Regions from separate parts of the Lachnoanaerobaculum sp. genome, predicted to be linked through region 3. Evidence: predicted binding sites of a transcription regulator. Region 3 holds the regulator's gene; each other region holds the start of a gene.
The links. Region 3 encodes Rex, which represses fermentation and respiration genes when NADH is low (regulators of the CRP and FNR family bind a similar motif). Its sites were predicted from a motif close to ATTGTTAANTANTTAACAAT; they were not measured.

Region 1: ACO6FI_RS09470 (enoyl-CoA hydratase-related protein) is a predicted target of Rex. The motif match lies at 2,667-2,686, and genes of this name have one in related genera.
Region 2: gap (type I glyceraldehyde-3-phosphate dehydrogenase) is a predicted target of Rex. The motif match lies at 6,117-6,136, and genes of this name have one in related genera.
Region 4: ACO6FI_RS03325 (glycerol dehydrogenase) is a predicted target of Rex. The motif match lies at 3,013-3,032, and genes of this name have one in related genera.

Annotation. Positions count from the first base shown of each region.
Region 1 covers NZ_DBHIEQ010000021.1:24,095-32,357, reverse strand. Annotated here, with positions in the region: gene ACO6FI_RS09485 (3-oxoacid CoA-transferase subunit B) at 1-432, opposite strand, end outside; gene ACO6FI_RS09480 (CoA transferase subunit A) at 432-1,082, opposite strand; gene ACO6FI_RS09475 (acetyl-CoA C-acetyltransferase) at 1,085-2,266, opposite strand; gene ACO6FI_RS09470 (enoyl-CoA hydratase-related protein) at 2,744-3,520, shown strand; gene ACO6FI_RS09465 (3-hydroxyacyl-CoA dehydrogenase family protein) at 3,595-4,431, shown strand; gene ACO6FI_RS09460 (acyl-CoA dehydrogenase) at 4,606-5,760, shown strand; gene ACO6FI_RS09455 (electron transfer flavoprotein subunit beta/FixA family protein) at 5,787-6,569, shown strand; gene ACO6FI_RS09450 (electron transfer flavoprotein subunit alpha/FixB family protein) at 6,583-7,635, shown strand; gene cooS (anaerobic carbon-monoxide dehydrogenase catalytic subunit) at 7,806-8,263, shown strand, end outside.
Region 2 covers NZ_DBHIEQ010000003.1:73,918-82,180, forward strand. Annotated here, with positions in the region: gene gyrA (DNA gyrase subunit A) at 1-89, shown strand, start outside; gene ACO6FI_RS02340 (diaminopimelate decarboxylase) at 102-1,373, shown strand; gene ACO6FI_RS02345 (glycosyl hydrolase family 28-related protein) at 1,423-4,086, shown strand; gene ACO6FI_RS02350 (Na/Pi cotransporter family protein) at 4,394-6,052, shown strand; gene gap (type I glyceraldehyde-3-phosphate dehydrogenase) at 6,179-7,210, shown strand; gene ACO6FI_RS02360 (phosphoglycerate kinase) at 7,285-8,263, shown strand, end outside.
Region 3 covers NZ_DBHIEQ010000023.1:24,565-32,827, reverse strand. Annotated here, with positions in the region: gene ACO6FI_RS10015 (YifB family Mg chelatase-like AAA ATPase) at 1-779, shown strand, start outside; gene dprA (DNA-processing protein DprA) at 789-1,904, shown strand; gene topA (type I DNA topoisomerase) at 1,918-3,993, shown strand; gene ACO6FI_RS10000 (hypothetical protein) at 4,030-4,230, opposite strand; gene ACO6FI_RS09995 (ABC-F family ATP-binding cassette domain-containing protein) at 4,232-6,157, opposite strand; gene ACO6FI_RS09990 (redox-sensing transcriptional repressor Rex) at 6,339-6,995, shown strand; gene acpS (holo-ACP synthase) at 6,988-7,356, shown strand; gene ACO6FI_RS09980 (NAD(P)H-hydrate dehydratase) at 7,372-8,250, shown strand; gene alr (alanine racemase) at 8,237-8,263, shown strand, end outside.
Region 4 covers NZ_DBHIEQ010000005.1:9,265-17,527, forward strand. Annotated here, with positions in the region: partial or broken gene ACO6FI_RS03310 (energy-coupling factor ABC transporter substrate-binding protein) at 149-463, opposite strand; gene ACO6FI_RS03315 (DUF1643 domain-containing protein) at 643-1,143, opposite strand; gene ACO6FI_RS03320 (hypothetical protein) at 1,274-1,783, opposite strand; gene ACO6FI_RS03325 (glycerol dehydrogenase) at 1,882-2,976, opposite strand; gene ACO6FI_RS03330 (C39 family peptidase) at 3,353-3,997, opposite strand; gene ACO6FI_RS03335 (GNAT family N-acetyltransferase) at 4,096-5,139, opposite strand; gene ACO6FI_RS03340 (DUF2156 domain-containing protein) at 5,143-6,078, opposite strand; gene ACO6FI_RS03345 (chorismate mutase) at 6,193-6,471, shown strand; gene glpK (glycerol kinase GlpK) at 6,526-8,022, opposite strand; gene ACO6FI_RS03355 (hypothetical protein) at 8,160-8,263, opposite strand, start outside.

The DNA of each region.
Region 1 (8,263 bases), on a different contig from region 3:
AGTATGTGTCATAGCAATGACAACCTTTTTTGAACCTGTAACAAGGTCCATAGCGCCGCCCATACCCGGAACCATTTTGCCCGGAACTATATGGCTTGCAAGGTTTCCTTTTTCATCTACCTGCAATGCGCCGAGTACTGTCATATCTACGTGTCCTCCACGGATAATTGCAAATGAAAATGCACTGTCAAAGTATGAAGCACCACGTAAAACGGTTACGTTTTGTCCGCCTGAATTGATAAGATATTTATTGGCAAGTCCTTCACCTGCAAGAGGTCCCATACCGAGAATACCGTTCTCGGACTGAAGTGTAATCTCTATTCCTTCAGGAACATAGTCCGCTACCATAGTAGGAAGTCCGATACCTAAGTTCACCACATCACCATCACGTAAATCACGAGCAACTCGTCTGGCAATTTTCTCTTTTGACATTATGATTCACCTCCTACAAGATAATCTACAAATATAGCCGGAACTGCAACATTCTCAGGCTGAATATCGCCTACAGGAACTATAAGGTCTGCACCTGCGATAACAACATCGGCAGCTGTAGCCATAACCGTGTTGAAGTTCTTTGATGTAGCTGTGAAGTATAAGTTGCCCTTTTCATCGGCTATAGTGGCACCTATAAGAGCGAAGTCGGCTCTGAGAGGCTTCTCAAGGAGGTAGTCCTTGCCGTCAATATTGAGAACCTGCTTGCCCTTGGCAACTTCCGTACCGACACCTGTAGGTGTAAGCACGCCGCCAAGTCCTGCACCGCCTGAACGAATTCTCTCTGCAAGTGTACCCTGAGGAGAAAGCTCAACCTCCATAGTACCGTCATTCATCTTTTGTCCTGTTATAGGATTTGTACCTATATGTGTTGCAATAACTTTTTTTACCTGATTGTTGGCAACCAGTTTACCGATACCGGTTGTAGGAGTGGCGGTATCATTACATATAAGTGTTAAATCTTTTACTCCCTTCTCAACCAATGCGTCAATGATCGGTTCAGGTGTACCGCAGGCCAAAAAACCGCCTACCATGATGGTTGCTCCGTCATGGATGTTTGCAATAGCGTCTTTGATTGAAACTATCTTCATTTTTATTCCCTTTCTACAACAATTGCTGTGCCCATACCGCCACCGATACATAGTGTGGCAAGGCCGCATTTAGAATCTCTTTTTTGCATCTCATAGAGTAGAGTTGTAAGTATTCTTGCGCCTGATGCGCCGATAGGATGTCCAAGTGCTATAGCACCGCCGTTTACATTGGTGATTTCTCTCTTAAAGCCGAGTTCGTTACATACTGCAATAGCCTGTGCCGCAAAAGCCTCGTTAGCTTCGATAAGTTCAAGGTCGTCTACGGTAACACCTGCCTTTTCCATAGCCTTTCTGGATGCAGGAATTACACCGAGTCCCATTACGCTAGGATCTACACCGCCTGAAGCATAGCCCTTAATAGTAGCCATGATAGGAAGCTTAAGCTCAAGAGCCTTCTCCTTGGAAGCGATAATGAACATTGCAGCACCGTCGTTGATACCGGATGCGTTACCTGCAGTTACAGTACCGTCTTTCTTGAATGCAGGCTTAAGCTTTGCAAGGTTCTCTATAGTAGTATTGAATCTTGGGAACTCATCTGTATCAAATACCTTAGGATCTCCCTTTCTCTGTGGGATAACTACAGGAACTATCTCATCTTTGAATCTTCCGGTCTCAATAGCTACCTGAGCTCTTCTCTGGCTCTCAACAGAGAAAACATCCTGATCTTCTCTTGTAATACCCTTTTGCTCAGCGATATTCTCAGCTGTTACTCCCATATGATAGTTGTTGAAGGCATCCCAAAGACCGTCTGTAATCATCTCGTCTACAAGTGTCTGATTGCCCATCTTCACGCCGAATCTTGCGCCTCTTAAGATATAAGGTGCGTTTGACATACTCTCCGTACCGCCTGCCAATACGATATCCGCATCGCCCGCTTTGATAATCTGAGCTGCAAGCTCAATAGTTCTAAGGCCTGAACCGCAAACCTTGTTTACTGAAAAAGCCGGAGTGGTATTCGGAAGACCTGCACCAAGTATTACCTGGCGAGCAATGTTCTGACCGAGACCTGCACCAAGTACGTTTCCGACTATTGCTTCATCAATAAGAGAAGCGTCAATACCGGCACGCTCAATAGCTCCCTTTGCCGCTGTGATACCAAGATCTACCGCACTTACACCTGCCAATGAACCTCCGAAACTACCCATAGCTGTTCTTGCAGCACTAACTATAACTACCTCTTTCATGTTTATTACCTCGTCATTCTATAAAAATGAACAATACCAAAGAGTGATTATCGCCCTGTATTGTTAGATATACGTCTCATCCATAGCATACCATAACTGTAAGGATTTATCTACCCCCTTATTATTGAAAATAGCTATAAAAAATATTGTATATTATTATATATATATTTTTTAAACAATGTGGTATAATACCTAAAAGTGCGAGTATGTATAAAATACTATAGACAGGTCGGTTTTATTCCATATCTAAGTAATAAAAAAGACAGCAAAATAATTTTGCTCAATTAAAGATTGAAAAATTCATACTTTTAATCAATGATGTATTTTGTATACAAGAAATTGCTTATGCAAAATATATATAATACTTAGTCAAAAAAACTGATTGAATGTCAGATACATATATGTTATATTTTTATCAGAGAGTTTTATCATGTCAAATATGATTACTGACATGCAATATTTACAAGGAGGTGTTTTATGGGTTTTGTAAGATTTGACGCGGAAGGTGCGGTCGGTATTGTTACTATTGACAGACCTAAGGCACTTAATGCTTTGAATTCCGAGGTGTTATCAGATCTTGAGGCATGTTTTGACGGAATTGATACAAATGTTATAAGAGCCGTTGTATTGACAGGTTCAGGCGATAAGTCCTTTGTAGCCGGTGCGGATATCGGTGAGATGAGCAAACTGAGTGTAGCTGAAGGTGAAGCATTCGGTAAGAAGGGAAATGATGTATTCAGAAAGATTGAGACTTTCCCGGTACCTGTAATAGCTGCAGTGAACGGATTTGCACTGGGCGGCGGATGTGAGCTTGCTATGAGCTGTGATATAAGAATATGTTCTGAGAACGCGGTATTCGGTCAGCCTGAGGTGGGACTCGGCATTACACCGGGATTTGGAGGTACTCAAAGACTTGCCAGAATAATCGGAATAGGTATGGCTAAGCAACTTATATTTACAGCAAGAAATATAAAAGCCGACGATGCTCTAAGACTCGGACTTGTAAACGCTGTTTATACAAGTGAAGAGCTTATGGTTCAGGCTAAGAAAATGGCGACTACAATAGCTGCAAACGCTCCTATAGCTGTAAGAGCCGCAAAGAAAGCTATAAATGACGGACTTCAGGTAGATATTGATAAAGCCATTGTTATAGAAGAAAAGCTGTTCGGCAGCTGTTTTGAAACTCATGACCAGAAGGAAGGCATGGGTGCATTTATGGAAAAGAGAAAAGAAAAGAATTTTACTAATTCATAAGATTTTGACTTAGTATTAAATATAGTTTTTTATAATTAAATTATTTAAAGGTTTTTGAGAAAGGAAGTAAAAAGATGATAGTTGGTGTTATTGGTGCAGGTACAATGGGTTCAGGAATTGCTCAGGCTTTTGCTATGACTGAAGGTTATGAGGTTAGACTTTGTGATATCAAAGAAGAGTTTGCACAGGCAGGATTTGCAAAGATTCAAAAGAATATCAATTTCCTTGTAGGTAAAGAAAAAATCACAAAAGAAGCGGGAGATAAGATTCTTTCAAAGATAAAAGTCGGACTCAGCAATATTTGTACAGACTGTGACCTTGTTGTTGAAGTTGCACTTGAGAAGATGGAAATTAAGAAAGAGATCTTTAAGGAACTTGAGAGGATTGTTCCTAAGGATTGTATCTTTGCTTCAAATACTTCATCACTTTCTATTACAAGAATCAGCGAAGGACTTGACAGACCTGTAGTAGGAATGCATTTCTTCAATCCTGCTGACAGAATGAAACTTGTTGAGGTAATCGGCGGAAAGAACACACCTGCAGAACTTGTTAAGAAGATAGAAGAGATTGCAGTTGAGATCGGCAAGACACCTGTACAGGTTAAGGAAGCTCCGGGATTTGTAGTAAACCGTATCCTTATCCCTATGATCAATGAAGCGATCAATGTATGGGATGCAGGAACGGCAGATGCCGAGGGTGTTGATACGGCTATGGTTTTAGGATGTGCACATCCTATGGGACCTCTTCATTTGGCAGACCTTATCGGACTTGATATTTGCCTTGCTATTATGGAAGTTATTCACAATGAGACAGGTGACGACAAGTACATACCTGCTCCTAAGTTAAAAGAGCTTGTAGCTGCAGGTAAGCTCGGTAAGAAGACCGGAGAAGGAATCTTCTCATATAAGTAAAATAAATACCCCCTTTTTACATAGTTAAGAAGGGGGCATAAATATTGGTATAAATACAAAAGGCGGGTTTGTATTTACTATATATAAGGTGAAAGAAAACTAAGAAAGGATAATGCAAACAAAGACTTTCACTTTTATGTTTGCACTTGGATTTATTCAAGTAGGGTATTATTCATGGATTTTACTTTAGACAAGAAACATGAGATGGCAAGAACCCTCTTTAGGGAGTTTGCCGAAAAGGAAGTAAAACCTCTTGCAATAGAGGTAGATGAAACAGAAGTATTTCCAAGAGAGACTGTAACTAAGATGGCTAAGTACGGTTTCCTTGGTATTCCTGTTGCAAAGGAGTACGGCGGTCAGGGAGCCGATCCGTTGGCATATGTTATGTGTGTTGAAGAGATTGCAAAAGATTGCGCTACTACAGCCGTTATTATTTCAGCACATACATCTCTTTGCTGTGATCCTATTGCCACATACGGTACACCGGCTCAGAAAGAGAAGTATCTTATTCCTCTTGCAAAGGGAGAGAAGCTTGGAGCATTCGGTCTTACAGAGCCTAACGCAGGTACTGATGCACAGGGCGTTGTTACAACAGCCGTTCTTGACGGTGATGAGTATGTACTCAACGGTTCAAAGATTTTCATTACCAACGGTAAGGAAGCGGATATCTATGTAATCATTGCATGTACAGATGTAAAGGTGGATGCTAAGGGCAGAAAGAAAAAAATCTTCTCAGCATTCCTTGTAGAAAAGGGAACACCGGGATTTTCATTCGGTACAAAGGAAAAGAAGATGGGTATCAGAGGTTCATCTACATATGAGCTTATTTTTAACGATTGCAGAATTCCGAAGGAAAATATGCTTGGACCTGAAGGTAAGGGATTCGGTATTGCAATGCATACTCTTGACGGCGGTCGTATAGGTATCGCCGCACAGGCACTTGGTATTGCTGAGGGCGCACTTGAGAGAACTATAAACTATGTAAAAGAGAGAAAGCAGTTCGGAAGAACTATCGGTGCATTCCAGAATACACAGTTTGAGCTTGCAAATATGGCAACCAAAGTAAAAGCGGCACAGATGCTTGTATACAGAGCTGCAATGGCTAAGGCGACACAGAAGACATATTCTGAAGAAGCCGCAATGGCCAAGCTTTTTGCTGCGGAGGTAGCTATGGAAGTAACTACCAAGGCTGTTCAGCTACACGGCGGATATGGTTATACAAGAGAATACGAGATTGAAAGAATGATGCGTGATGCGAAGATTACAGAAGTTTACGAAGGTACAAGTGAAGTACAGAGAATGGTAATCGCCGGTTCATTGCTTAAATAAAGTTGCTATTACGAATGGAGGATGTCATGAAGATAGTTGTTTGTATTAAACAAGTGCCGGATACAAAGGGCGGTGTTGTTTTCAACCCTGACGGCACACTTAACAGAGGAGCTATGCTTACAATCATGAACCCTGATGATAAAGCGGGTCTTGAGGCGGCTCTCAGAATAAAGGATAAATACGGTGCGGAAGTTACAGTGGTTACTATGGGACTTCCAAAGGCTGATGAGGTACTTAGAGAAGCTCTTGCAATGGGAGCCGATAATGCAATCCTTATCACAGACAGAGTACTTGGCGGTGCAGATACTTGGGCTACATCACAGACTATAGCCGGTGCACTCAGAAAGCTTGAATATGATATTATTATTACAGGTCGTCAGGCTATCGACGGTGATACCGCACAGGTCGGACCGCAGATTTCAGAGCACCTCGGCATACCTGTTATCAGCTATGCACAAAAGATTGAGGTTGAAGGTGACAGTGTAGTGGTAGAGCGTCAGTTTGATGACAGATATCATGTTTTGAAAGCAAAGATGCCTGTACTTATCACAGCACTCTCAGAGCTGAATGAGCCTAGATATATGACTCCGGGCGGTATCTTTGATGCTTATGACAAGGAAGTAACAGTATTCTCAAGAGCGGACCTTGTAGGTGTGGACGACTCAAATATAGGTCTTAAGGGTTCACCTACACAGATCGCAAAAGCATCCGATAAGGTAAGAAAGGGTGCCGGAGAGCAGGTAAACTTAAGTGCATCAGAGTCTGTTGACTATATCTTAGGCAAATTAAAAGAAACACATATCATCTAAAAAGGAGTCGTTTATGAGACAAAATACAGAAGAATACAGGGGAGTGTTTACATTTGCCCAGCAGGTAGACGGCAAATTAAGCGGTATTTCCCTTGAGCTTATAGGAAAAGGTAAGGATTTGGCTGCCGACCTTAATACAGAGGTAACGGCGGTTCTTCTAGGATCTGATATAAAAGGATTGGCACAGGAGCTTGCCGAGTACGGTGCCGACAGAGTGATTGTAGTTGACGATCCTAAACTTAAAGAGTATCGTACAGAGCCGTATACACAGGCACTTGCAGCAGTTATAAATGAGTTTAAACCTGAGATATTCATTATCGGTGCTACAGCTATAGGTAGAGATTTGGGACCTAGAGTATCCGCAAGAGTCGGAACAGGTCTTACAGCAGACTGTACACAGCTTGATATAGGTGACTATCCGCTTGTAGCGATTGCAGGAAGAGAACAAAAGCATAATCAGCTTCTTATGACAAGACCTGCATTCGGCGGAAATACCATAGCAACTATTGCCTGTCCTGAGAACAGACCTCAGATGGCTACAGTTCGTCCGGGTGTTATGCAAAAGAAGGAAAGAGTTGCAGGAGCAAAGGCTGAGATTGTTGACTTTGATGCAAAGCTTGAAGAGAACAACAAGTATGTTGAGATCTTGGAAATCGTAAAGAACACAAAGACTACAGAAGATATCATGGCTGCAAAGATCTTGGTATCAGGCGGTAGAGGTGTCGGTTCAGCTGAGAACTTCAAGATTCTTAAGGACCTTGCAGATGCGCTTCACGGTACTGTAAGCTGTTCAAGAGCGGTAGTGGATGCAGGATGGATGCCTAAGGATCTTCAGGTAGGACAGACAGGTAAGACAGTACGTCCGCATCTATACTTTGCAGTAGGTATCTCGGGTGCTATACAGCATCTTGCAGGTATGGAAGAGAGTGACATTATCATCGCTATCAATAAGGATGAGAATGCACCTATTTTCAGCGTTGCAGACTACGGTATCGTAGGAGATTTGAATAAGATCGTTCCTGCACTTACAGAAAAGATTAAGGCTGAGCTTGCTAAGGAAAACTGATATACTATAAACAGTTTCGCTATAACCCTAAAAGGTTATAGCGATTTTTTATTTTAAGAAAAAAATATTGACATATGAATAAACTTTCGATATAATCAAAGCACCTTATAAACATACTAATTTTATAGGTAAATAGGTTATACATAATGACAGTTATACAGTAGGAAGGAATGCTCATGGAAAAGAAAGAATTCAATCGCGGACATAAACATGAACACAACCATGACCATAGCCATGGCGTAGACCATATTCACAGCCATAGAAATCTTATAGGATTTGACGAAAACGGTATACCGACAATTACTTTAAAGTCGGACCATGAAGATGACGGAGATGAAAAGGCATTTATAAGAGATTATATGAATGCGGTGGCGGAGTACAGAAAGACTTTCCCTTCAAAGGATGAAGTTTTGGAAAACACTCCGGATTCTGCAGTAAGAGAGATGATCTTACGTCAAAATCAGCTTGGATTTGATACCACATTTGACAGGTTTGACAAGCAGCAGCCGCAGTGCGGTTTCGGTATGGCGGGAATCTGCTGCAAGATCTGTAATATGGGTCCATGTAAGATAACTTCAAAGAGCCCGAAGGGAGTCTGCGGTGCGGATGCCGACCTTATAGTGGCAAG
Region 2 (8,263 bases), on a different contig from region 3:
TAGACAGAGAAAGTGATACCAAGATTGCAAGCATTGCAAAGATCAGAGAAGAAAAAAATACGGAATCTGATGAAGAGAGCAATGAATAGAAAGGAAATAAAATGCAAAAGATGCCATTTTTGACATTGGAACAGGTAAAAGAGATTGTAAAGACATATCCCACACCATGGCATATATATGATGAGAAGGGAATCAGAGAAAATGCCAAGAGATTAAATGAGGCATTCAGCTGGAATAAAGGTTTTAAAGAGTATTTTGCGGTGAAGGCCACTCCGAATCCTTTTATAATGAATATATTAAAGGAATATGGCTGCGGTGTGGACTGCTCTTCCATGGTTGAACTTGAGATGTCGGATGCCTGTGGATTTAGCGGCAAAGATATAATGTTTTCATCAAATGAGACTCCTATTGAGGAGTTTAAGTTTGCAAACGACCTTGGAGCGATAATAAACTTGGATGATATTACACATATTAAGTATGTGGAAGAGGTATGCGGAAAGCTGCCCGAGACTATGTGTGCAAGATATAATCCGGGTGGAGTCTTTACTATGTCAAACGGTATAATGGACAATCCGGGAGATGCAAAGTATGGAATGACTCCCGATCAGCTTATAGAGGCCTTTAAGATAATGCAGTCAAAGGGTGTAAAGCATTTCGGTATTCATGCATTTCTTGCCAGCAATACTGTAACAAATGAGTATTATCCCAAACTTGCAAGAGAGCTGTTTGAGTTTGCAGTAAGGATAAAGAATGAAACAGGTATCAATGTGGAGTTTATCAATCTGTCAGGAGGTATCGGCATACCTTATACTCCCGACAGTGAGCCGAATGATATTTTTGAAATATCAAAGGGTGTAAAAAAGGCGTATGAAGAAGTGCTTGAGGCAAACGCTATCATGGATGTAGCCATATTTACAGAGCTTGGAAGATATATGCTTGCACCATATGGTGCTTTAATAACAGAGGCGATACATGAGAAGAATATATATAAGCATTACATCGGTGTGGATGCCTGTGCCAGTAATTTGATGCGCCCTGCTATGTACGGAGCTTACCATCATCTTACAGTTCTCGGTAAGGAAAATGAGAAAGCAAGTGAGGTCTATGATGTGGTGGGTTCACTTTGTGAGAATAATGATAAGTTTGCTATAGACAGGAAGTTGCCGAAGATAGAAAAGGGAGATTATATCTATATTCATGATACGGGAGCACATGGTTTTGCAATGGGATATAATTACAACGGTAAGCTTAGGTCTGCGGAGTTACTCTTACAGGAGGATGGAAGTGTGAAGATGATAAGAAGAGCGGAGACCGATAAAGACTATTTTGCAACCTTTGATTTTTGTAATATAATGGATAAATATTTAAAATAAGATCTGCATATTTTTTAGAAATATAAGAAATTAAAGGGGATAAGTTAATATGATCTTTAAAAGAAATCTGTCTGTATGCTTTATGTCAATAGTGGTTTGTTTTCTGTTTATCTTTTCACAAAAAGCATCGGCATCAACAGGAGTTTATGTTCCGGATCCTGTAACAAGTTTTGTGGCAAATGTTAAGGATGCAGCCTATGGTGCAACAGGAGACGGTGTCAGTGATGATACTGCGGCGATACAAAGGGCTATTGATGCAGTTTCTGCGGCAGGTGGAGGAATCGTAGACATTCCGGCAGGAAACTATATGATTAACACATTGTATCAGACAGGAAACAGCTATGAGAAAGCAGGGCTTGTACTTAAAAGCAATATTATTGTACGTATTGCAAGCGGTGCAACACTTTATGCGATTCCGAACGGAGAGAAGTCCTATCAGATGTTCAGTATCACACATGTTGACAATGTACATATAATAGGAGGTAGATTAATCGGTGACCGTGATAATCATATCGGAAATCTTGGACAGACCGGATATGGTGTTCGAATCACTGATGCTACAAATGTGGTTATTGAGGATTTGTATGCAGGTGAATTTTGGGGAGACGGAGTATTTTTAGGAGAAAACAGTAAAAATATTACTATTTACAAAGTTATTTGTGATCATAACCGTCGTCAGGGAATGTCGATTGTAGGCGGTCAGAATGTTAAAATACTTGAATCTGAGTTTAAACGTTCTGACGGTACACCTCCAAAGTCGGGAATTGATATTGAGCCTGAGGGAGATTATCCGATTGCAAAAGATATTGAGGTACGTGGTTGTTTATTTGAAGGGAACGCTACAGGTTTTGTGGTTAGCAATCAGTATGCAAACAGTGTTGCAGCAAATATTACATTTGCCGATAATACTGTTCGTGATAATATAAGCGGAGTAGTCCTGGTAGGATTGAAAGGAGGTTTAGTTACAGGTAATAAAGTTTATAATGATCAAACTATAACAAAAAATGATATACATTGGGGCATCAGACTTCGCAATAACGGACGTTATTCAACAAGTAATGTCAAAGTCAGTGGAAACACTGTATATGGAGGAAATATTATTGACAGTACCGGAGAGAGCAGTAATACGGTTCAAAACAATACTTTTAAGGCTTCAGTCTATATTCTTGGTATTGCACATGCAGGGCAAACACTTAGTGCCAAGGTATATGACGGTGATTATGGAGATCTTCATGTTCATAATTCTGTACTTGTTCCTGCATCTTCAATTTCTTCCTATCAGTGGTATGCAGATGGAACAGCTATTAGCGGTGCGACAAATTCAAGCTATATTCCTACAGCGGCAGATGCAGGAAAAGAGATTACTGTAAGGGTTCAGTATACTGATAAAGCCGGAAATGCAGAAGATGCAACAAGCTCTCCTACACTACCTGTAAATTATGCAAATCATGCACCAACTGATATTACTCTAAACCCTTTGTTTATCTACAGTGATGAATATTTGGCGGAAGTGGGACTGCTGACTACAACAGATCCTGATGCCGGAGATTCACACACATATACTGTTGATGATGAGCGCTTTGAAGTTGTATATGATAATCTCTTGCGTTTGAAAGGAGACAACTATATACCGTTTGGTTCCGTAGGAACAATAACTCTTAATGTAACGGCGACAGATGCACTTGGTGCTTCTTTTACAAAAACCTTTACAATAGAGGTGACAAGGCCTAAGAATCAACCTCCAAAAAAGATTACTCTTTCCAAAAATACAGTTACATCAGGTATTCCCGGTGAAGTTGTAGGAAAGCTTACAACTATTGATCTTAATGTAGGTGATACACATACCTATACTTTAAGTGATTCACGTTTTGAAGTAAGTTCTGACGGTATGCTTAAGTTAAAAGAGGGTGTGAGTGTAGATGCCGCTACAGAGTCAAGTATATATTTGCAGGTAAGGGCGACTGATTCAGGAGGTTGGGTCTGTACAGAAAACTTTACTTTGCAGGTACAGTCGGGAACAACAAACAATAACGGAGAGACTAATAATACTGGAACAGTTAACAATAGCGGAGCAACTAATAACACCGGAGCAGCAAATAATAACGGAACAACTAATAATACAGGTAATACAGGTGTCTCAACGCCGTCAGTACCTGAGCGTAGAAGAGGAGGCGGATCGGGAGGCTCCGGCAGTAGAGATTCAGGATCTTCTTCACATAGTCGCAGAAGTACCGGGCTAAAGAATGGAGGTGCTTCATCCAATTCCTACTCTTATATTCAAACAGGCGGTAAAGTATATAGTCAGGGCAGTTGGAAAAAGGAAGGAAACATATGGCGACTTGAAGTTGACGGTTCACGGGCAAAATCCGCATGGGCATATATCTCGGAAAATTGGTATATTTTAAACGATAGAGAAGAGATGGTGACCGGCTGGGCAAATGTTGACGGAAGATGGTATTTTATGGACGGTTCAGGCGCAATGAGAATCGGATGGCTTAAAGATGCGAGTGGGGAATGGTATTATCTGAATCCTATATCTGACGGTACCAAGGGTGCTATGCGTGTAGGATGGCATCAAATCGACAATAAGTGGTATTATTTTAATACAGTTTCTGACGGTACACAGGGAAGAATGCTTAAGAGCCGGAGAACACCGGACGGTTATCTCCTTAAAGCGGACGGAAGCTGGGATGAGAGTGTCTCAAAGGAGTAAATTTAATTTAAAACTGTTTACATATTTAAGAAATAATTCATAATAAGTTTAACAGTATTTCAATTATTTTACGGTGAAGTATGATAAGATTACATCATCATAAAGAAGCACTTACAATGAATCCTATATATAGAAATCCTTAAGAAAGTACCCCCTAGAAAGGGTGCTTTTTTAGTATGTATTTTTTAGATAAAAATCTTGTATTGCTTAAATTTTTATAAATTGGTAGAATGTACAGGACGTATCTGTTGGAGTTTTAATTCGACAGCGGCTATATAAGTAGGTATGTTTTAAGAGGAGAATTAAAATGATTGATAATGTATCATATCTCTTTGGATTCTTAGGCGGTCTTGGACTTTTCCTGTACGGAATGCATATTATGGCGGACGGAATGCAAAAGACTGCCGGTGGAAAGATGCAACAGTTCCTAAGTAAGATAACGGACAACAGGTTTACAGCCATCTTACTTGGTGCGGTAATAACAGCCATAATACAAAGCTCAGGTGCTACCACTGTAATGGTAGTAGGTTTTGTTAGTGCCGGAATGTTGAGCCTTGTCCAGGCTGTAGGTGTAATTATGGGTGCCAATATAGGTACTACAATTACAGCGTGGATAGTATCACTTGGAACAATAGGCGATTCGCTCAAGCTCTTTCAGCCGGGATTCTATGCACCTTTAATGATAGGTATAGGTGCGATATTTATACTGTTTTCAAAATCCGACAAGAAAAAGACCATAGGTGAAATAGTTCTCGGACTTGGAATGCTGTTTTTAGGACTTGACCTTATGGCAGGCAATATAAAGCCTTTCACAGGTGCTCCTATATTCTCGGAAGCGTTCAGAGTACTTGGAGGTAATCCGATACTTGGTATCATAGTAGGTATTGTGGTAACAGCTCTGATGCAAAGTTCATCAGCATCGGTAGGTATTTTGCAGACGCTTGCATTCAACGGTGTGGTAAACACGGCGGCGGCTATATACATCACACTCGGACAAAATATCGGTTCCTGTGTTACAGCTATTATTTCAAGTGTAGGAAGTTCAAGAACTGCAAAGAGAGCCGCAGCAATACATCTTTTATTCAATACAATAGGTGCGATAGTATTCGGTATACTTGGATTTGTCGTATTTACAGTGAATACAAAGCTTGCAAATCACACTATCAATGCGGTAGAGATTTCAATATTCCATACATTTTTCAATCTTACAATGACCACTCTGCTTTATCCTTTTGCCGGACTGCTTGTAAAGCTTTCGGGAATGATCGTAAGAGGCAAGGATGATGAGGTTGTAAAGGCTAAAAAAGAGCCTATCTTACAGCTTGATGAAAGAGTGCTTCTTACACCTGCATTTGCAGTACAATCAGGAAGTGTAGAAGTGGCCCGTATGGGAAGTATCGCTCTAAAGAGTCTTAATGCCGCAATGGGTGCTATCAATACCAAGAGTTTGGACGATTTAAAAACAGTTGCACAGTGTGAACAGACACTTGACGATATGCAGGAAGCACTGACAGAGTATCTTATAAAGGTAGACAATCTTTCACTAAGTGAAAGTCAGAAAAAGCATGTAAACAATCTCTTCAATATGGTAACTGATATAGAAAGAGTCGGAGACCATGCGGACAACCTGTCTGAAAATGCCAAGTATATGATTGACAACAACCTTGAGTTCAGCGACCTTGCAAAGGAAGACTTGGCTGAGATATCAAAGGATGCCATAGATGCGTTTGAAACAGCTATAAATGCAAGCGGAGCGGATGCACTCGGTGCAGTCAGAAAGGTAAATAAGCTTGAAGATAAGGTGGATATGCTTGAGGATGAATTAAGAGAAAAGCATATTGACAGACTTACAAGGGGAGAATGTAAACCGCAGTCAGGTATTGCTTTCCTTGATATAATCAGTAACTTGGAGCGTATATCAGACCATGCTACAAATATTGCAGGATATGTGAAAAATGAAATATAAATATAATAAGAAGTTTCAAATATATACTTGCAATTAAGTTTATAATTTTGTACAATTAAGAATGATTGATGAATAATTATCAAATGAGATAACATCACACAAGTACTAATTTTAGGAGGAACTAAAATGTCGGTAAAAGTAGCAATTAACGGTTTTGGTCGTATTGGTCGTCTTGCCTTCAGACAGATGTTTGAGGCTGACGGATATGAAGTAGTAGCAATAAATGATCTTACAGATCCTAAGATGTTAGCACATCTTTTAAAGTATGATACAGCACAGGGCGGTTTTGCCGGACGTATCGGTGAAGGAAAGCACACTGTTGAGGCAGGTGAGGATTCTATCACAGTTGACGGAAAGAAAATTACAATCTACAAAGAGGCAGACGCATCAAAGCTTCCTTGGGGACAGATCGGGGTAGATGTTGTACTTGAGTGTACAGGTTTCTACACATCAAAGGAGAAGGCTTCAGCTCACTTGACAGCAGGTGCTAAGAAGGTTGTTATTTCAGCTCCTGCAGGAAATGATCTTCCTACAATCGTTTACAGCGTAAATGAGAAGATACTTAAGGCAAGCGACACAGTTATTTCAGCTGCATCATGTACAACAAACTGTCTTGCACCTATGGCTGATACACTTAACAAACTTGCTCCTATCCAGAGCGGTATCATGAGCACAATCCATGCTTATACAGGTGACCAGATGATCCTTGACGGACCACACAGAAAGGGTGACCTTAGAAGAGCAAGGGCAGGTGCTGCAAATATCGTACCTAACTCAACAGGTGCTGCTAAGGCTATCGGTCTTGTTATCCCTGAGCTTAACGGAAAGCTTATCGGATCTGCACAGAGAGTTCCGGTTCCTACAGGTTCTACAACAATTCTTACAGCCGTTGTTAAGAAGGCAGGACTTACAAAAGAAGATATCAATGCTGCAATGAAGGCTGCCGCATCCGAGTCATTCGGATATACAGAGGATCAGATCGTTTCTTCAGACGTTATCGGTATGAAGTTCGGTTCATTATTTGATGCTACACAGACAATGGTAGCTCATATAGCTGACGATGTATATCAGGTACAGGTTGTATCATGGTATGACAATGAGAATTCTTACACATCACAGATGGTTAGAACAATCAAGTACTTTGCTGAGTTAAAGTAATATAAAAGATAAAGAGACCAAAGAGGTCCGCTCATATTGGGCCGGACCTCTTTTTTTACAATAAGGAGATACTTATGCTTAATAAGAAAACTGTAGATGATTTAAAGAACCTAAAAGGACAAAAAGTATTAGTTCGTTGTGATTTTAATGTTCCGCTAAAGGACGGTGTTATCCAAAATTATAACCGTATAGACGGTGCAATCCCTACAATCAAAAAGCTTTTGGACGGCGGTGCAAAGGTTATACTTTGCTCACATCTCGGAAAGCCGAAGGGCGAGCCGCTTCCTGAAATGAGCCTTGCACCTGTAGCTCCTGCACTTTCAGAGAGACTTGGCGTACAGGTAAAGTTTGTTTCAGATCCTAAGGTAACAGGTGAAGAGACAAGAAAGCTTGCAGCAGAGCTTAAGGACGGAGAAGTTTTATTACTTGAGAATACACGTTACAGAGCTGAAGAGACAAAGTACGGTAAGGACGATTCCGCTGTAGAGTATGCTAAGGAGCTTGCAGCACTTTGTGACAACAACATCTTTGTAAACGATGCATTCGGTACAGCACACAGAGCACATTGCTCAAATGTAGGTGTAACCAAGTTCTGTAAGGAGAATGTAGTAGGATACCTTATGGAGAAGGAAATCAAGTTCCTTGGAGAGGCTGTAGAGAACCCGGTTCGTCCGTTTGTTGCAATTCTTGGAGGAGCTAAGGTTTCAGATAAGATCAATGTTATAAACAATCTCCTTGATAAGGTAGATACACTTATTATCGGTGGAGGTATGGCATATACATTCCTTAAGGCAAAGGGCGAGGAAATCGGAAACTCACTTTGTGAAGAGGATAAGCTTGACTATGCACTTGAGATGATCAACAAGGCAAAAGAAAAGGGTGTAAATCTGTTACTTCCTGTAGACCATGTAGAGGGTAAGGAATTCTCAAATGATACAGAGTCTAAGGTAGTTGATACTATAGAAGCAGGATGGTCAGGATTTGATATCGGACCTAAGACTATTGCAAACTATAAGAAGGCACTTGAGGGTGCAAAGACTGTAGTATGGAACG
Region 3 (8,263 bases):
CTAAAATATACAGTGTATGCGGACTGTTAAACTCAAAGAAGCCTATTTTAAAGATAAGACCTTACAGAGCACCACATCATACGGTCTCACCACAGGCGTTGTCAGGCGGAGGAAGAGTTCCAAAGCCCGGAGAAATATCTTTGGCGCATAAGGGCGTACTTTTCCTTGATGAGCTTGCAGAGTTTAAGACTAATACAATAGAGGTTTTAAGACAACCTATGGAAAATAAGACCGTAAGTATTGCAAGAGTGAATGCAAGCATTAATTATCCTGCCGATTTTATGCTGGTGGCGGCGACAAATCCTTGCAAATGCGGCTACTATCCTGACAGAAGTAAATGCAGCTGCAATGAGGCTCAGGTAAAAAAATATCTTTCAAGGATATCAAAGCCTCTGCTTGACAGGGTGGATATCACTGTAGAGACTTCAATGATAAGGTATGAGGAGTTAAAGGGTGATTTTCACAATGTAAGCAGTGAAGAGATGAAAAAGTATATAGAAAAAGTAAGAGATATTCAGTTAAACAGATATAAAGATTATGATTTTTCTTATAATTCAGAGATTCCTCCAAATTTAATAAACAAGTTCTGCGCTTTAAGTGAAAAGGATGATATTTTTCTTTCCAATCTATATGAAGCAAAAAAGATGAGCGTAAGGGGTTTACACAAGATATTGAAAGTGGCAAGAACGGTGGCGGATTTTAACGAACATGAAAATATTGAACATGCGGATATATGTGAGGCGATATCATATCGCTCTTTGGAGGATAAATATTGGTAAGGAGGGAATATGCAAATTTGTGAAATGTCGGATAAGGAAAGCTTATTTTTACTTTCTTCACTTACAGAGCTCGGATATTGCTCAAAAAGAATGATTTATGAAAGAATAAGACCGGTTAATAAGATTTTTGAAATGGATTTTGACACATTAAAGACAAGTCTTAAGTTAAGTGAAAAGCAGATAAGGGCTGTCTTAAGTTTAAAGTTAAAAACAGATGAATTACATGAGGAATATTTATCACTTTATGATAGAAAAATAAGATTTATTCTGCCGTTTGAAGACGATTACCCACAAAAACTTCTTAATATAAGGGATTATCCCTTCGGAATCTTTGTAAAAGGAGATGTTCCGCAAAATAAAAAAAGTGTAGCAATAGTCGGCAGCAGAAGTGCAAGTGAATACGGACTGGGTATGGCAAGGTTTATTGCAAGAGAGCTTGCTCAAAGCGGTGTGGATATTATAAGCGGTATGGCGCTCGGGGTGGATACAAAAGCTCATGAAGGTACGGTTGAAGGAGCCGGCAAAACCTATGCCGTACTTGGCACGGGAGTAAATGTATGTTATCCTGAGAGTAATTTTAATCTGTACAACAAACTGTGTGAAAAGGATTTCGGAGGTGTAATATCTGAATTTCCGCTTGGAACGAATCCGCTTAAGTTAAACTTTCCTATAAGAAATCGTATAATATCGGGGCTTGCGGATATTATAGTGGTGATAGAGGCAAGATTAAAGTCGGGCTCACTTATAACGGCTTCACATGCTCTTGATCAGGGAAGAGAAGTATTTGCACTGCCGGGCAGAATAACAGACTGTATGAGCCTCGGATGTAATAAGCTGATAGCGGACGGAGCAGGTATTATTTCTTCGCCAAGTGATATTTTGGAGGCACTTGACCTGAATGTTGATAGGAAAATTCAAGTATATAATGAAAAAAACCTTAATATGCTTGCAAAGAATGATAAAAAGGTTTATAGTTGCCTTGATTTAAAACCGAAGTATATTGATGACATATTAAAGGAGAGTGCTTTAGATATATCGGAAGTGCTCAGCTCACTTTTATTACTTGAATTGGAAGGGTTTATAGTACAGGTTTCATCAAATTATTATTGTAAGAGGATAAATTAAGTAAGGGGTTAAAATGGCTGGAAGTTTAGTGATAGTGGAGTCGCCTGCAAAGGTAAAGACCATAAAGAAATATTTGGGTACCGGGTATGAGGTTACAGCCTCAAACGGACATGTCAGAGATTTACCCAAGTCAACTATGGGTATTGATGTGGAACATGATTTTGAGCCGAAATATATTACTATAAGGGGAAAAGGCGAGTTGCTTGCTAAACTAAAAAAAGATGTTAAAAAAGCTGATAAGATATATCTTGCAACCGACCCCGACAGAGAAGGAGAGGCTATAAGCTGGCATCTGTCAAAGGCGCTTAAACTTGACGATACCGACAAGAAGGTATACCGTATAAGTTTCAATGAGATTACAAAAAATGCTATAAAGGATGCTATCAAACATCCAAGGCAGCTGGATATGAATCTGGTAGATGCGCAACAGGCAAGAAGAGTGCTTGACAGAATGGTGGGTTACTCTATAAGTCCGCTTCTTTGGGCAAAGGTAAAGAGAGGACTTTCCGCAGGTAGAGTTCAGTCTGTGGCTCTTAGGATGATTTGTGACAGAGAAGCACAGATAGATGCGTTCATACCTGAGGAGTATTGGAGCCTTGAAGCGGAGCTTTTGACCGAGTATTCCAAAAAAAGTGTAAATGCAAAGTTCTACGGCACCAATACAAAGCTTGCTATAAATAATAAAGAAGAGATGGATAAAATCCTTGAAGCCCTAAAGGATGCAAAATATGTGGTTTCGGAGATAAATGAGGGAGAGAGAGTAAAAAAGGCGCCTATTCCTTTTACAACATCCACTCTTCAACAGGAAGCCAGCAAGAAATTAAACTATTCCACACAAAAGACAATGAGACTTGCACAACAGTTGTATGAAGGTGTGGATATAGAGGGCAAAGGTACAATTGCACTTATCACATATCTGCGTACAGACTCTACAAGAGTTGCCGCAGAGGCGGATACTGCAGCAAGAGAGTTTGTAGGTAAAACATATGGCGATGAGTATGTATCAAAGAATACCGTCACAAAGAATGCAAAGACAAATGTTCAGGATGCGCATGAGGCTATCAGACCTACAGATGTTACACTTACTCCTGCTATAGTAAAAGAGTCTTTACCAAGAGAGCTTTTCAGACTGTATCAACTTATCTGGAAGAGATTTGTTGCAAGCAGAATGGAAAATGCAAAGTATAAAACCACTTCTGTAAAGCTTAGTGCAGGTGAGTATATCTTTACGATGTCAGGTTCAAAGATTGTGTTTGACGGATTTATGAGCGTATATACGGATGACGATGAAGAGAAGGCAAGTTCGGATGCCGTTATAGGTAAGTTAAAGGTGGGAGATGAGCTTGAGCTTGTAAAGCTTATAGATTTACAGCATTTTACACAGCCGCCTGCACACTATACCGAGGCAAGTCTTGTAAAAGCACTTGAAGAACAGGGTATAGGCCGTCCGTCTACATACGCACCTACCATTACAACCATTATGGCAAGACATTATGTGGTAAAGGAGCAAAAAAATCTCTATGTCACAGAGCTTGGTCAGATAGTGAACTCTATGATGGTAAATTATTTCGGAAGTATTGTGGATAAGGAATTTACAGCCAATTTGGAGCAGTTGCTTGACTCTGTAGGAGACGGTAAGGTGAATTGGAAGACTGTAGTATCAAACTTTTATCCGGATCTTGAGTCTGCGGTAGATCAGGCTTCAAAGGAGCTTGAGAATGTAAAGATAGCCGATGAGGTTACAGATGTTATCTGTGAGAACTGTGGCAGAAATATGGTTATAAAATACGGACCGCACGGAAAGTTCTTAGCCTGCCCTGGATTCCCTGAGTGTAAGAATACCAAGCCTTACTTTGAAAAGATCGGTGTTGCCTGCCCGAAATGTGGCGGTGATGTAGTCATCAAAAAGACCAAGAAGGGCAGAATCTATTACGGATGCAGCAATGCTCCTGAATGTGACTTTATGTCATGGAATAAGCCTTCAGCGATAAAATGCCCGAAATGCGGTTCATATATGGTGGAGAAGGGAAATAAACTTCTATGTATGAATGAAGAATGCGGATATACGGAAAATAAACCTAAAGAGTAATAAAAAGACCTGTGAGAGATTTTCTCACAGGCTTTTTTATTCCTCATCCTTTTTATCAAGGTTTCTTATCTGTTTTGTTATTATGATATATGCATAGACTATTACAGGCATCACGATATCTATGAAAAGAAATACAAACAGAAGTTTTGTATTGCTTGTAAATATTGCGACATAGACTGTAGCAAGTAAGCTGAAAATAAGTATCAAAAGCAGTATTATTGCAAAAATTCTTTTCATTTTATTCCTCCGTCTGTAGGGTAAGTTCTTCCCAATCTTCCATAAGCTTATCAAGTCTTTTTTCAAGCGTCTCTTTTTGTTTTTGAAGTTCCATAAGTTTGCCGACATTTGAAGCATTCTCAGGGTTTGCAAATTCTTCATCAATAGATTGTAATTTATCTTCAACCTCTGAAATCTCTTTTTCACATTTATTAAGAGCGTTCTTTATTTTCTTTTTTTGAGCTTGAGCAGTCTTATTGTCAATCCATTCTTTCTTTGACTCTGAAACATCTACCGGTTTTTCAGCCTGTTCAGTATTTGTAAGATTGGCGGCTTCCTCTACGGCTTCTCTTTTTTCAATATAATAATCGTAGTTTCCTATATAGTTTAACAATCTGTTTTCAGTGAGGTCAAGTATTCTGGTAGCTGTCTTATTGATAAAGTATCTGTCATGTGAGACATAGCAGACAGTACCCGGAAAGTTGTTCAATGCATTTTCAAGCACATCCTTACTTACTATATCAAGGTGGTTTGTAGGCTCATCCAGAAGTAAAAAGTTTGCTTTTGAGAGCATAAGTTTCACCAATGACACTCTGCCTCTTTCACCGCCCGAGAGATCTGCTATTTTTTTGTACACATCCTCTCCGGTAAAAAGAAATGCCGCCAAAATATTTCTTATCTGAGTATTTGTCATCTCGGGATAGGTATCTGAAAGCTCGTCAAACAAAGTCTTGTCCATATGAAGTACCTGATGTTCCTGGTCGTAGTAGGCAACGGATACATTTGAGCCGTAGATGACTTCACCTGTATCGGGATTTAAAAGACCGTTTATAATTTTTAAAAGAGTAGTCTTTCCTGTACCGTTGTCGCCTATTATAGCAACTCTTTCACCTCTTTTTATCTCAAAGTTTATATCCTGAAATAGTTTTTTGTGATCAAAGCTCTTTGAAAGATTGTGTACGGTTAAAACATCCTTTCCGCTTTCTTTTGAGATATCTAAAGACAGTCTCATATTTTCACTATATGTATGCGGTGCCTCTACTCTTTCAATCTTTTCAAGCTGTTTTTGCCTGCTTTCGGCTCTCTTTATTGATTTTTCTCTGTTAAACTGCTTAAGCTTTGTGATAACGGCTTCCTGGTGCTTGATTTCCTGCTGCTGATTCAGATATTCCTTCATCTTGGCATCTAAAAGCATTTGCTTTTTATTTGAAAAGTCGGTATAGTTGCCAAGATACATCTGCACATTACCGTTTTCTATATCAATAACCTTGCTTACTATTTTATCAAGAAAATATCTGTCGTGAGATACGATAATTACAGTGCCCTTATAGTTTAAAAGATAGGATTCAAGCCACTCTATACTTCTTAAGTCAAGGTGGTTTGTAGGCTCATCCAAAAGTATAATGTCAGGTTCTTCAAGCAGCAACTTTGCAAGGAAAACTCTGGTCTTTTGCCCTCCTGACAATGTATTTATCTTTCTGTCAAAATCGGCTTCTTCAAAGCCCAGTCCCTTTAAGATACCTACAACTCTGCTTTTTACCGCGTATCCGTCCATAAGTTCATAGCTATGTGTAAGAGCGGTGTAAGAAGAGTATAGCTCCTCCAATTCACTGCCTGTCAAATGCTTCATATCTTCCTGCATTTGTGACATTCTCTTTTCCATATTCAATATAGGTTCTATAACTGTATATAATTCATCAATAATGCTGAGTGCAGAGTCCACATTATTGATCTGGCGTAAATATCCGAGTTTTGCGTCCTTTGCAAGTGTAATGATGCCGCTATCGGCGCTCTCTTCTCCGGTAAGTATTTTCAAAAGTGTGGTTTTTCCGGCACCGTTTACACCTACAATGGCAACCTTTTCATGTTCGTTGACAAGAAAGGTTGCATCCTTTATTATCTCATTGCTTCCAAATGATTTTGATATATTAGTGGCATTTAAAATCAAACAATTTGCCTCCTTACTATATAATACACATAAGTATATCCTATACATGCAATTTAATGCAAGGGTAAAGAATAGCGTTATTATCTGTATTGACAATTATATTGATAAATAATATACTAATTGTAGAATTCTTAACAAAGAAACAGATATGCAGTATATGCATATTTTAGATGGAGATATAATGGAAGAAAGAAAGATATCAAGGGCGGTTATTTCAAGGCTGCCAAGATACTACAGATACCTGGGAGAACTTTCAGAAGAAGGAGTTGAAAGAATCTCTTCAAAAGAGCTTAGTGAGAGAATGAAGGTAACAGCTTCTCAGATAAGGCAGGACCTCAACAATTTCGGAGGCTTCGGGCAGCAGGGATACGGCTACAATGTAAGGTATCTATACAATGAGATAGCAAAAATATTGGGTATTGACCGTCAGCATAATATTATTATAATCGGTGCCGGACACCTCGGTCAGGCCATCGCCAACTATGCAAACTTTGAGAGAAGAGGCTTTTTGATTCAGGCGATGTTTGATGTGGATCCGAATCTTTTCGGAAAGACTGTAAGAGGTGCAAGAGTGTATTCACTTGACAGCCTTGAGAAGTTTATTTCGGAAAACGATATTCAGATTGCTGCGCTTACAATACCGAAAGCAAGAGCCATGGAAGTGGCGGACAGACTTATAAAATCAGGTATAAAGGCTATTTGGAACTTTGCACACACGGATCTTACGGTTCCTGACGATGTAATAGTTGAAAATGTGCATCTGTCGGAGTCTTTGATGAGACTATCATACAGAGTCAGCAATATGGATGCGATACCTTTTGAAGGAAAGTATGATTAGAGGTATCGGAACCGACATAGTAGAAACAGACAGAATATCAAGAGCAATAAAAAAAGATTATTTTTTGAAAAGGGCTTTTAGTGACAGTGAGATTGCTATGGCTAAGGAAAGAAATACCGATATTTTTCTGGCAGGCAATTTTGCTGTAAAAGAGGCTTTTGTCAAAGCATTGGGAATAGGTTTTAGAGGTATCGGGCTGAAGGATTTGGAAGTTCTTAGAGATAAATACGGCAAACCCTTTATAAGGATTTGCAACCATGAAAATATTCATCTTATGGATATCAATGAGAAAAATATTTATGTTTCAATAAGCAATACAAATTCTTTGGTCGTTGCAATGGTGGTAATAGAAGTTGATTGATATGTGGAGATAGATATGAGGATACTTGATGAGACTGCATTAAAATATATACCTGACAGAATAGAAGATGCAAATAAAGGCAGTTACGGACATGTACTTGTGATTGCAGGGAGCAACGGCATGAGCGGTGCCGCTTTTCTCAGTTCTATGGCGGCTTATCGTTCGGGTGCCGGGCTTGTAAGAATACTTACAGTAAGCAAAAACAGAACGATTTTACAGACACTGCTGCCTGAAGCAATTATTACAACCTATGATGAGAGAGAGGCGTTTGAAAGTAAAGACTGCTTATTAAGTAAGATAAAGCAATGCCTTGACTGGGCAAGTGTTGTAGTACTTGGTCCGGGGCTTTCCACAGAATACTACGCCAAAATTATTGTGGAATATGTTTTGTCCGAGTGCTATGTACCGATGATAATAGATGCTGATGCACTCAATATAATTGCGTCTGACAATTCACTGACCAAGTACTATACAGACAATATTATTATCACACCTCATATCGGAGAGATGTCAAGGCTTATAAATATACCTATAGAGGATATACTTGCAGATACACAAAAGTATGCAAAGGAGTATGCAAATAAATACGGTATCACAGTGGTATTAAAGTCACATAAAAGTGTGATTGCCGCCAAAGAAGATACTTTTATCAATGAATCGGGGACGCCTGCTATGGCAAAGGCCGGAAGCGGAGATGTACTTTGCGGTATAATAGCGGGAATGTTCTGCCTCGGGATAGAAGATGATTTGGCTGTAGCACTTGGCGTTTACATACACGGACTTGCCGGAAATCTGGCAGGACAAAAGCAGGGAGAACATAGTATTATTGCAAGAGATATACTGGACAATATAGGAGAAGTGCTGAATAGAAGGAAGAGAAATGGACTCATATAAACGAGCTTATGCA
Region 4 (8,263 bases), on a different contig from region 3:
CACAATCTCAAAATATGCCGATTCTCCTCTTTCACATTCATTAACATAAAAAATTTAAAACAAAAATTTGAAAAAAATACATACCGGCTTATTCCGTTACTTAACAGCTGCCGCCTTGCAATCCATCTTACAAAGCAGCAGCCTTTCATCATTTTTTCTTATCTTCCTGTTTTTTTCTTTCTACAAATCTTCCCATATAATAAGCTATTATTCCGACACCTATACCTGTCTGTACACAAAAAAGCAGACTTTCAACTTCTCCCGGAAGTTCCTTTCCTAAGACGGTTTCTATAACCGGATTAAACCACGGCTCATATTCTCCGCCCTATATTTCTGAAACCACTTCACTTTCGGCATCATCAGAACCGCCAAATTCGGCATTCTTAAGCATAAATAAAGGCACTATTGCCATCAGTACAACTATTACAAGTAAGCTTATAACAAGTTTTTTATTCTTTGACATTATTTAACACCTCCTCTTTATTTATAAAATCATATTCATGTTTATTTAGAATATTTTTATAGTCAGTCACTATGCTCCTCCTCTAATAATATCTATTTTATATACTACTATTTTATAAGTTCAAATTTTCATATACATTATTTATCAATAATTATATACATCTATACACCATTATTTTTTCAATCTTTGCTACATAAAACTTTTCCCTCTAAGCTAAAATATAAATCTTGTAATTTGGTATTATTGGGTACATATAATTGATGCCTTGGATTCCCCTTCACTGTTAGTTTACCACGGCATACCCACTTCCTATCCGGGTCAATAGCTAGAATTTCCTTTAAGCAATCTTTCAAATATTTTCTTTTCTCTATGGCGTTCCCCCAAGAAGCCAAGGTTAAAGCATTAGAGTATATATTAAAAACACTTCTTATAACTTCATAATTTTTTACAGTTAAATCATCAGCAGCTTTTATATGCATATCATTTGGATTTGTCGCTCTTTGCGGATAAAGATTTAGCATTATCCAACCGTCACAATTATTTTCTGATGCAATTTTTCTTATTTTTGAAATAGTGGGATCATCCTTTTCATCATTAGCTGTACTTGGATTTATTCCAAAGCATATAATAGGATTTTCTCCGACCTCTCCCAACATAAATCGTGCTGTATCATCATCCAAATACAATACTTCCCCATTCTTTTTTTCTTTTATAAAATTTTCAAGATCATTTCAAATAGTTTCTTTTTTGTTATCATTCATTTTATGCTATTCTCCTATCTATTTTTATTATATTTTAACCCTATTCCCACTACCTTCTAAAGAGATCTCTAAGTTTTAGCTTATCAAATGCCAACATTCCTCTGGCTTCCAGGTACAAATCATCTTCCTCAATAATTTTTCTTTTGCTTAGCTCATTTAGTAGCTTTTCATAGCCTATATATGCCCTTGGTACTTTTGATATTCTTTTTTCTACTGTATATATCACACATGGGTAAGCCAATGCCTCATTTATAATCTTTGCAGTAGTTATATCAAACCAAAAATATTCCCTTTTTTTTAGAGGAAACCTTGTTATTTCTATTTTCTCATTGTCAATTTTTATCTTGGTAAGCAACGCATATAATCCCGATACTAATCCGACAGTCAAAAAAAATAATAGCAATATCCACCTTGCCATCTTGTCCGTCTCCGGATTATCTGACGGTAAAGCTTTGCCTAATACCCAAAAATATGTAACTCCTAAAACTATAGGCATAAAACTGAAAAACAAATATACTAAACCCGGTCTTATTACTATTACATCATGCTTTGATTTCATTTTACCTCCCACCCCAGTATTTGACAAAGAACATAAAAAAGCCGCCACCAAAAAGATAAAATATCTATCCGGCAACAGCCACTTATCCATTAAATAGATTACTTGCCAAGTCTTGCCTTACCTAAAGCATCTGTAGCTATAATAGCCGCATACAACTCATCAGGTGTTACGTCACCTGCAAGATTATGTATTGTTTCTCCCTTTACACAGGCATTCTTTGCTATAGTATGAAGATCCTCATATGTAAAGTCTCCAAGCTCTGCAAGTGTAATAGGCAGTCCTACTTCAAGGCAAAAATTCTGTATATCCTCAAACTCGGCCTTATCCGCACACTCAAGTGTAAGCTGTATCAAAGTACCGAATGCCACACAATTACCATGATATGCCTCATGTCCGCCAAGTGAAGTAACTCCGTTATAGAATGAGTGAGGAGCCGCACAGTTTACATTATCTGCTCCTACACCTGAAAGATAAACTGTAGCCTCTATGATTGCATCCAAAGCAGGAGTAACAACATTATTCTCACAGGCAGCTATAGCCGCTTTTCCGTATTTTCTTAAGGTATCATAGCAAGCCTTTGCAATCGCCATACCTGCTCTTGTAATACCGCCGCTCTCCAAACTTGGTGACTCTGTACGAAGTGAAGCTCTTCCTTCAAAATATGTTCCAAGAGCGTCTCCCATACCGGCTATCAAAAACTTTACAGGTGCATTAGCTATAACACTGCTGTCTACAAGTACCGCATCCGGATTTTGCGGATAGAATAAATATTTATTAAAACTTCCGTCATCATTATATATAACCGAAAGTCCTGTACAAGGTGCATCTGTAGCTGCAACTGTAGGTATTATAACTATTCTCTTCCCCATATAATATGCTGTTGCCTTAGCCGCATCCACTGCCGAACCGCCGCCTACCGCAACAACAACATCAATCTTATCAGTCTCAACAATATCCTGCATTTTCTTTATCTCGCTGATACTTGACATTCCTCCGAATACTTCATATCTGCGATAATCATCTTCGCCTTCAAAGCTCTTTTCCAAATCATCATGGCAGCTGTTGTAACCGCTGTTCGAACAGACAAACAACCATCTCTTTCCCATATACTCCATTTCCTTACGGAACTGAAGCAAAGCTCCTTTTCCCTGTACATACTTGAGTGGTGCACGCATCATTCTTAAACGTTTCATAACAAAACCTCCATTAAAACCGTCAAGCTTTGAAACTATGTCAAAACTTTAACATATATTGCTAAGGACTATTGTATCACAAAGATTGTATTTTTCAATTATTATTTTATTCCCTCATAATGCGTCCACATGCGTGCTACTTTTACCACAACGCATCCGGATTATAGGATGTACATTCAGAAATATCTTCATTTCTTGATTCAAGAATACTCTCTGTCATTCCCGGCATTGAATTTAGATTTTGTTATAATTATCGGTTGCGAATATTCATTAATTATCATATCAGATATGCTGTACATCTTTTCGGACTTTGATATTGATTTTAAAGAGTTTTAAAAAAGACAGCTAATCACCGGATTAACTGCCTGAAATTATATTATATAAAGTACTCTATCGTCTTCTCCGGAGTCTTTTCGGTCTTCTGATTATAAAGTATTACAGCCTCACGGTTTTCGAACTTTCCAAGGGCGTAGAGTACATCACCTTCCCTGTTAAAGTAGCCGAAAGGTACAATACGATTATATTTCAGCGGCTTATCAAGCACAAGCTCCACATCACCTTCCGGTATAAACTGTGACCAATGCTCATCTGTAAACTCATCCTCATAGTAAGGGTCAAACATATAGATGTTGCTTTCATCCACGCCTGTAAGCAGCGCATAATGAGGAACATCATAAAAAAGCCTTACCACAACCGCACCGCCTCTTGTAAGAGCATCATTGATACGACTTGTCTCACCGATAAAGACCTGTTCACCTGTAATATATTCACATATAACATTAAGCTGCTTAATATCTCTGAACCTGTTGAGCCAATTACTTAAAAACATCATTGCCATCGGTGACGTACCGCTCTTACCCGGATGACCCTCATTACTGTAACAGTCCAGTGTATAAAGCATAACGTTTCTGATGACCTCCGGCGGGATATCCTCTCTCTCAAATAGAAAGCTCAGTGCATTGAGCATTGATGTAGGACCGCAGTCATACTCAGATATTTGATAATGTAATGGATTTTTCATTCTACACCCTTCTTCCTATCTGCATATAATATAAAGCTCAAATATATTACAAGCAAACTCATAATCTCCTCTTACAAGCTTTTATGCATCAACGCCTATTATACAAGTTCATTTATAAATATTCCACTGATTTTATTTATAGAATCAAGTGAATCTTTTGCAATAGATTTGTCTACAAAATTGACAATATTAAAATTCACATCATCAATATAGCCGAAAATCCAAGCTGTAAAATCCGCAATATCAAACTCAACAAAAGCACTATCCTTTGCATCGGATATCTTACATACATTTGCGAAATCTTTACCCATCTGTACTCTAAAGCAGGCATTCTGTGCTTCAACAACATTGTCATTTATCTTTATAATGATATCTATATCCTTGTTTGATCTGAAGTTTGACAAAAGCTCAGCCACATCTGTGATTCTTACCATTATATTCTCTTTGCCGTACTCTCTCTTTGCAATACTTGATGAGACTATTCTCTCTTTCAGTTCAACCTTTTCAAGCCCCCAAAAAGACTCATAGGCTACGATTTCATCACCTCCACGGTAGATATTTATAAAACCGTTCTCGGAAGCTATCTCTTTTAGCTCCCTCTCAAAATAATGCATATCCCTATATGTATATACATCATTGTCCTTTGAAACCTCATTGTTTATAAACCTAAGAATCTCACAAGCCTCTTTAGACTCAGACTTTACGCCCTTTAATACAGACTTTTTAAAAGAGGATAAATCCATATCATAAACATTTTTTCTTGCGACAAATGCAAAATCAAAAGGCAGATAATAGTCCTTATTTGCCGGTATAAGGTAGGTAAAAGGAACCTTTTCACTGTTCATATCAATGAGAACCTTGTCAAGAAGCTTTCTCATATATCCCTGCCTTTTATACTCCTTCTTTGTGGCAACCGCCACTATATAATCAAGTCCATATTTCTTTCTGAAGACGGATACCGTATAAGGGTTCAGCATAATCATAGATTTTATACTCTCACCCTCTATATCCGCCAAAATCCTGTTGTCCTTTGTCTTTTCATTATAATAGTACTCTACAAAATTATCTGAATCTTCAAAAAAAGCCTCCTTATACAGAGGCTTTGTAAGTACTTTTTCTTCTTTTTTTAAATACTTTATCATATATTACCTTTTTTGTTCAACATAATACTTTCTTGCATAGTCCACCGGATAATAGCTTTGCTTTGCACGGCGAAGTCCCTCAAGTCCAAGGTCGTCCTCACGATTTACAAGGCTGACATTCGGAAACTCATGCTCCAAAAACTCCTTGTTGATGGCCTGATACAGACCGTTTATCTCAGGATTTGCCTTCTCTATATGTATTACAGCCATATCTTCAAGCTTATTATAACTTCCTATAGAAAACGCCTCCATCTCGCCGTCAATATATATTGCTCCCATTCTGATGTTTAACTTTGTACAGTGAAGCAAAATATCATGTATTCCTTCCACCTCAGGGTCAAGATGCTTTTCAACTTCCTCTCCCTTTTTCTCTCTCCACTTATCCAAGAACTTGAAAACATCATCCCTGTCTGTAGGATTGCATCCAAGTACTCTGTACTCATATCTGTCACCGTAAGTCTTAAGGAAATTATTGTAATGATTTTTCTTCTTGTGAAGCTTCTTTCCCGAAAGATTCCTCAACTTATCTCCTTCATAGAGATAGTCCTTTGCATCCTCCTCCTGCCTTACTATAAATTTATCCTCCGGCAAATTCAATACTTTTATTCCTTCCTCATCCGCCAAGTGAATCTTTAAAGGTAGGTCAAGCTCTTTATTAAAATACTCCACCATTAAATTGAAACAGTACTCAAGGTCTTCTTCTTTGCAAAGCGGCATAGCTGCAAAAGGCCTGTCTTCATCTCCCATAAGCCAAAGAAGTCCTACCTCCTTACCGTCTCTCATTGCGATAGTTGCTCGCACATTATAATAATCTTTCCATATAAAACTCTCAAGCTCTACACTGTCACAGGTCTTATTGGGCCTGAGTCCATAAAACCCTGCATACTTTTGTATGTCGTCCGCTACTAATTGTTTAAAATTTAATTTTTTGTATTCCATGGTTTAATTATATTTATTTTTCCGCTTTTGTCAAATAAAAATATCGTATTTACTTTTAGTGAAAAATAAGTCAAAATAATAAAGATGACAAGTGTTATTTGATAAGGAGTATTTATGAACGAATTGGAAAATCTTAGAGCAAGGATTGATGCAATAGACAAAGAACTGATTACACTTTTTGAAAAAAGAATGGAAACGGTTCACAATATCGCAGAGTACAAAACAGCAAATAATCTTCCCGTATTAAATCAAGGTAGAGAAGACGCTATAATATCAAAGGTAAGTGACTCTATAAAGAACAAGGAATACCTGGACAGTGCAACAGACTTCATAAAAGACATTATGGCAATCAGCAGAAAATATCAGGAAAAGTTTATCTCGGAACAAAAATAATTAAAAAACAAAAGGGTCATAGTTTACTTCCATGACCCTTTTTTGATAAACACTTTATTCTTCACTTGCCCAACCGAAGGCATACTTTACAGCCTTTTTCCACATTTTTATCTTCTCAGACCTGACCTCATCCGAAAGATTAGGTATAAATGTCCTGTCAATGCTTCTGCTTTTCTTTATATCATCAATACTGTCCCAAAATCCTACGGCAAGTCCTGCAAGATAAGCCACTCCGATTGCGGTAGTCTCCACACATTTCGGCCTTTCTACAGGTACATTACAAAGATCCGCCTGTGTCTGCATAAGAAAATTGTTTACACTTGCACCTCCGTCCACATTCAAAACTTTCAGTACAATATCCGAATCCTTCTCCATCACATCAAGCACATCTCTCACCTGATAAGCCATAGACTCTAATGTCGCCCTTATAATATGATACTTATTCACCCCTCTTGTAATGCCGACAATGGTACCTCTGGCATATTGGTCCCAATACGGTGCACCAAGTCCGGTAAATGCAGGTACAACATAGCAACCGTGAGTATCATTGACCTTCATAGCCATATATTCGGAGTCTGCGGAAGAATCAATAAGACGCATCTCATCCCTTAGCCACTGTATTGAAGCTCCGGCTACAAAAACCGAACCCTCCAAAGCATAGTTTATCTTTCCGTTAAGTCCCCAAGCAATGGTAGTCACCAGTCCGTTATCTGATTTAACCGGCTTTTCACCTGTATTCATAAGCAAAAAGCAACCTGTACCGTATGTACTCTTTGCTTCACCTACCTCAAAGCAAGTCTGCCCGAAAAGCGCCGCCTGCTGGTCTCCCGCCACACCTGCTATAGGTATACTCTTTCCGAAAAATGCAAAGTCCGACTCACCACATACATATGACGACTCATTGACCTGCGGCAGCATAGACTTAGGTATATCAAGAAGTTTTAATATATCATCATCCCATGTAAGCGTATGTATATTAAAAAGCATAGTCCTTGATGCATTGGAATAATCTGTCACATGTGCTCTGCCGCCTGTAAGCTTCCAAATAAGCCAAGTATCTACAGTACCGAATAGAAGCTTTCCCTCTTTTGCCTTTTGTCTTGCACCTTCCACATTGTCAAGTATCCATTTTATCTTTGTTCCCGAAAAGTACGCATCAGGCATCAGACCCGTTTTATCACGAATCATATCGGTGTATCCATTGTTTTTAAGTTCATTACAATAATCCGCCGTTCTCCTGCACTGCCAAACTATTGCCCTATATACAGGAATACCCGTTTCCTTATCCCATACTACAGTAGTTTCTCTTTGGTTTGTGATACCGATACCTGCAATATCGGCTGCACTTATTCCAAGCTTTGCCATAGCTTCCACCGCCACACTCAGCTGTGTAGACCATATCGTATCTGCATCATGCTCCACCCAACCGGGCTTCGGATAATGCTGTGTCAGCTCCTTTTGTGCCGACTCACATATCTCACCTTTTCGATTGAATATGATACATCTGCTGCTTGTAGTGCCTGCATCAAAGGCCATAATATATTTTGACATACATATTTCTCCTCTATTTTTTCCTATGTAACGGTTCTCTTCCGCTCAAGTATTCTACAATTATTTCTAACTGCTATGTGTCCTCCATTTACAATACTTCATCAACTCTATCATTTTATTTTTATCAGTATTATACCTTAATACCACCTAACTTCAAAAAGTTCATATACCATACTGTTTATTTCATCTATCCTCTCACCAAAATCTTCTTCACTTATAGGGTTATCAGAATTATAACCCA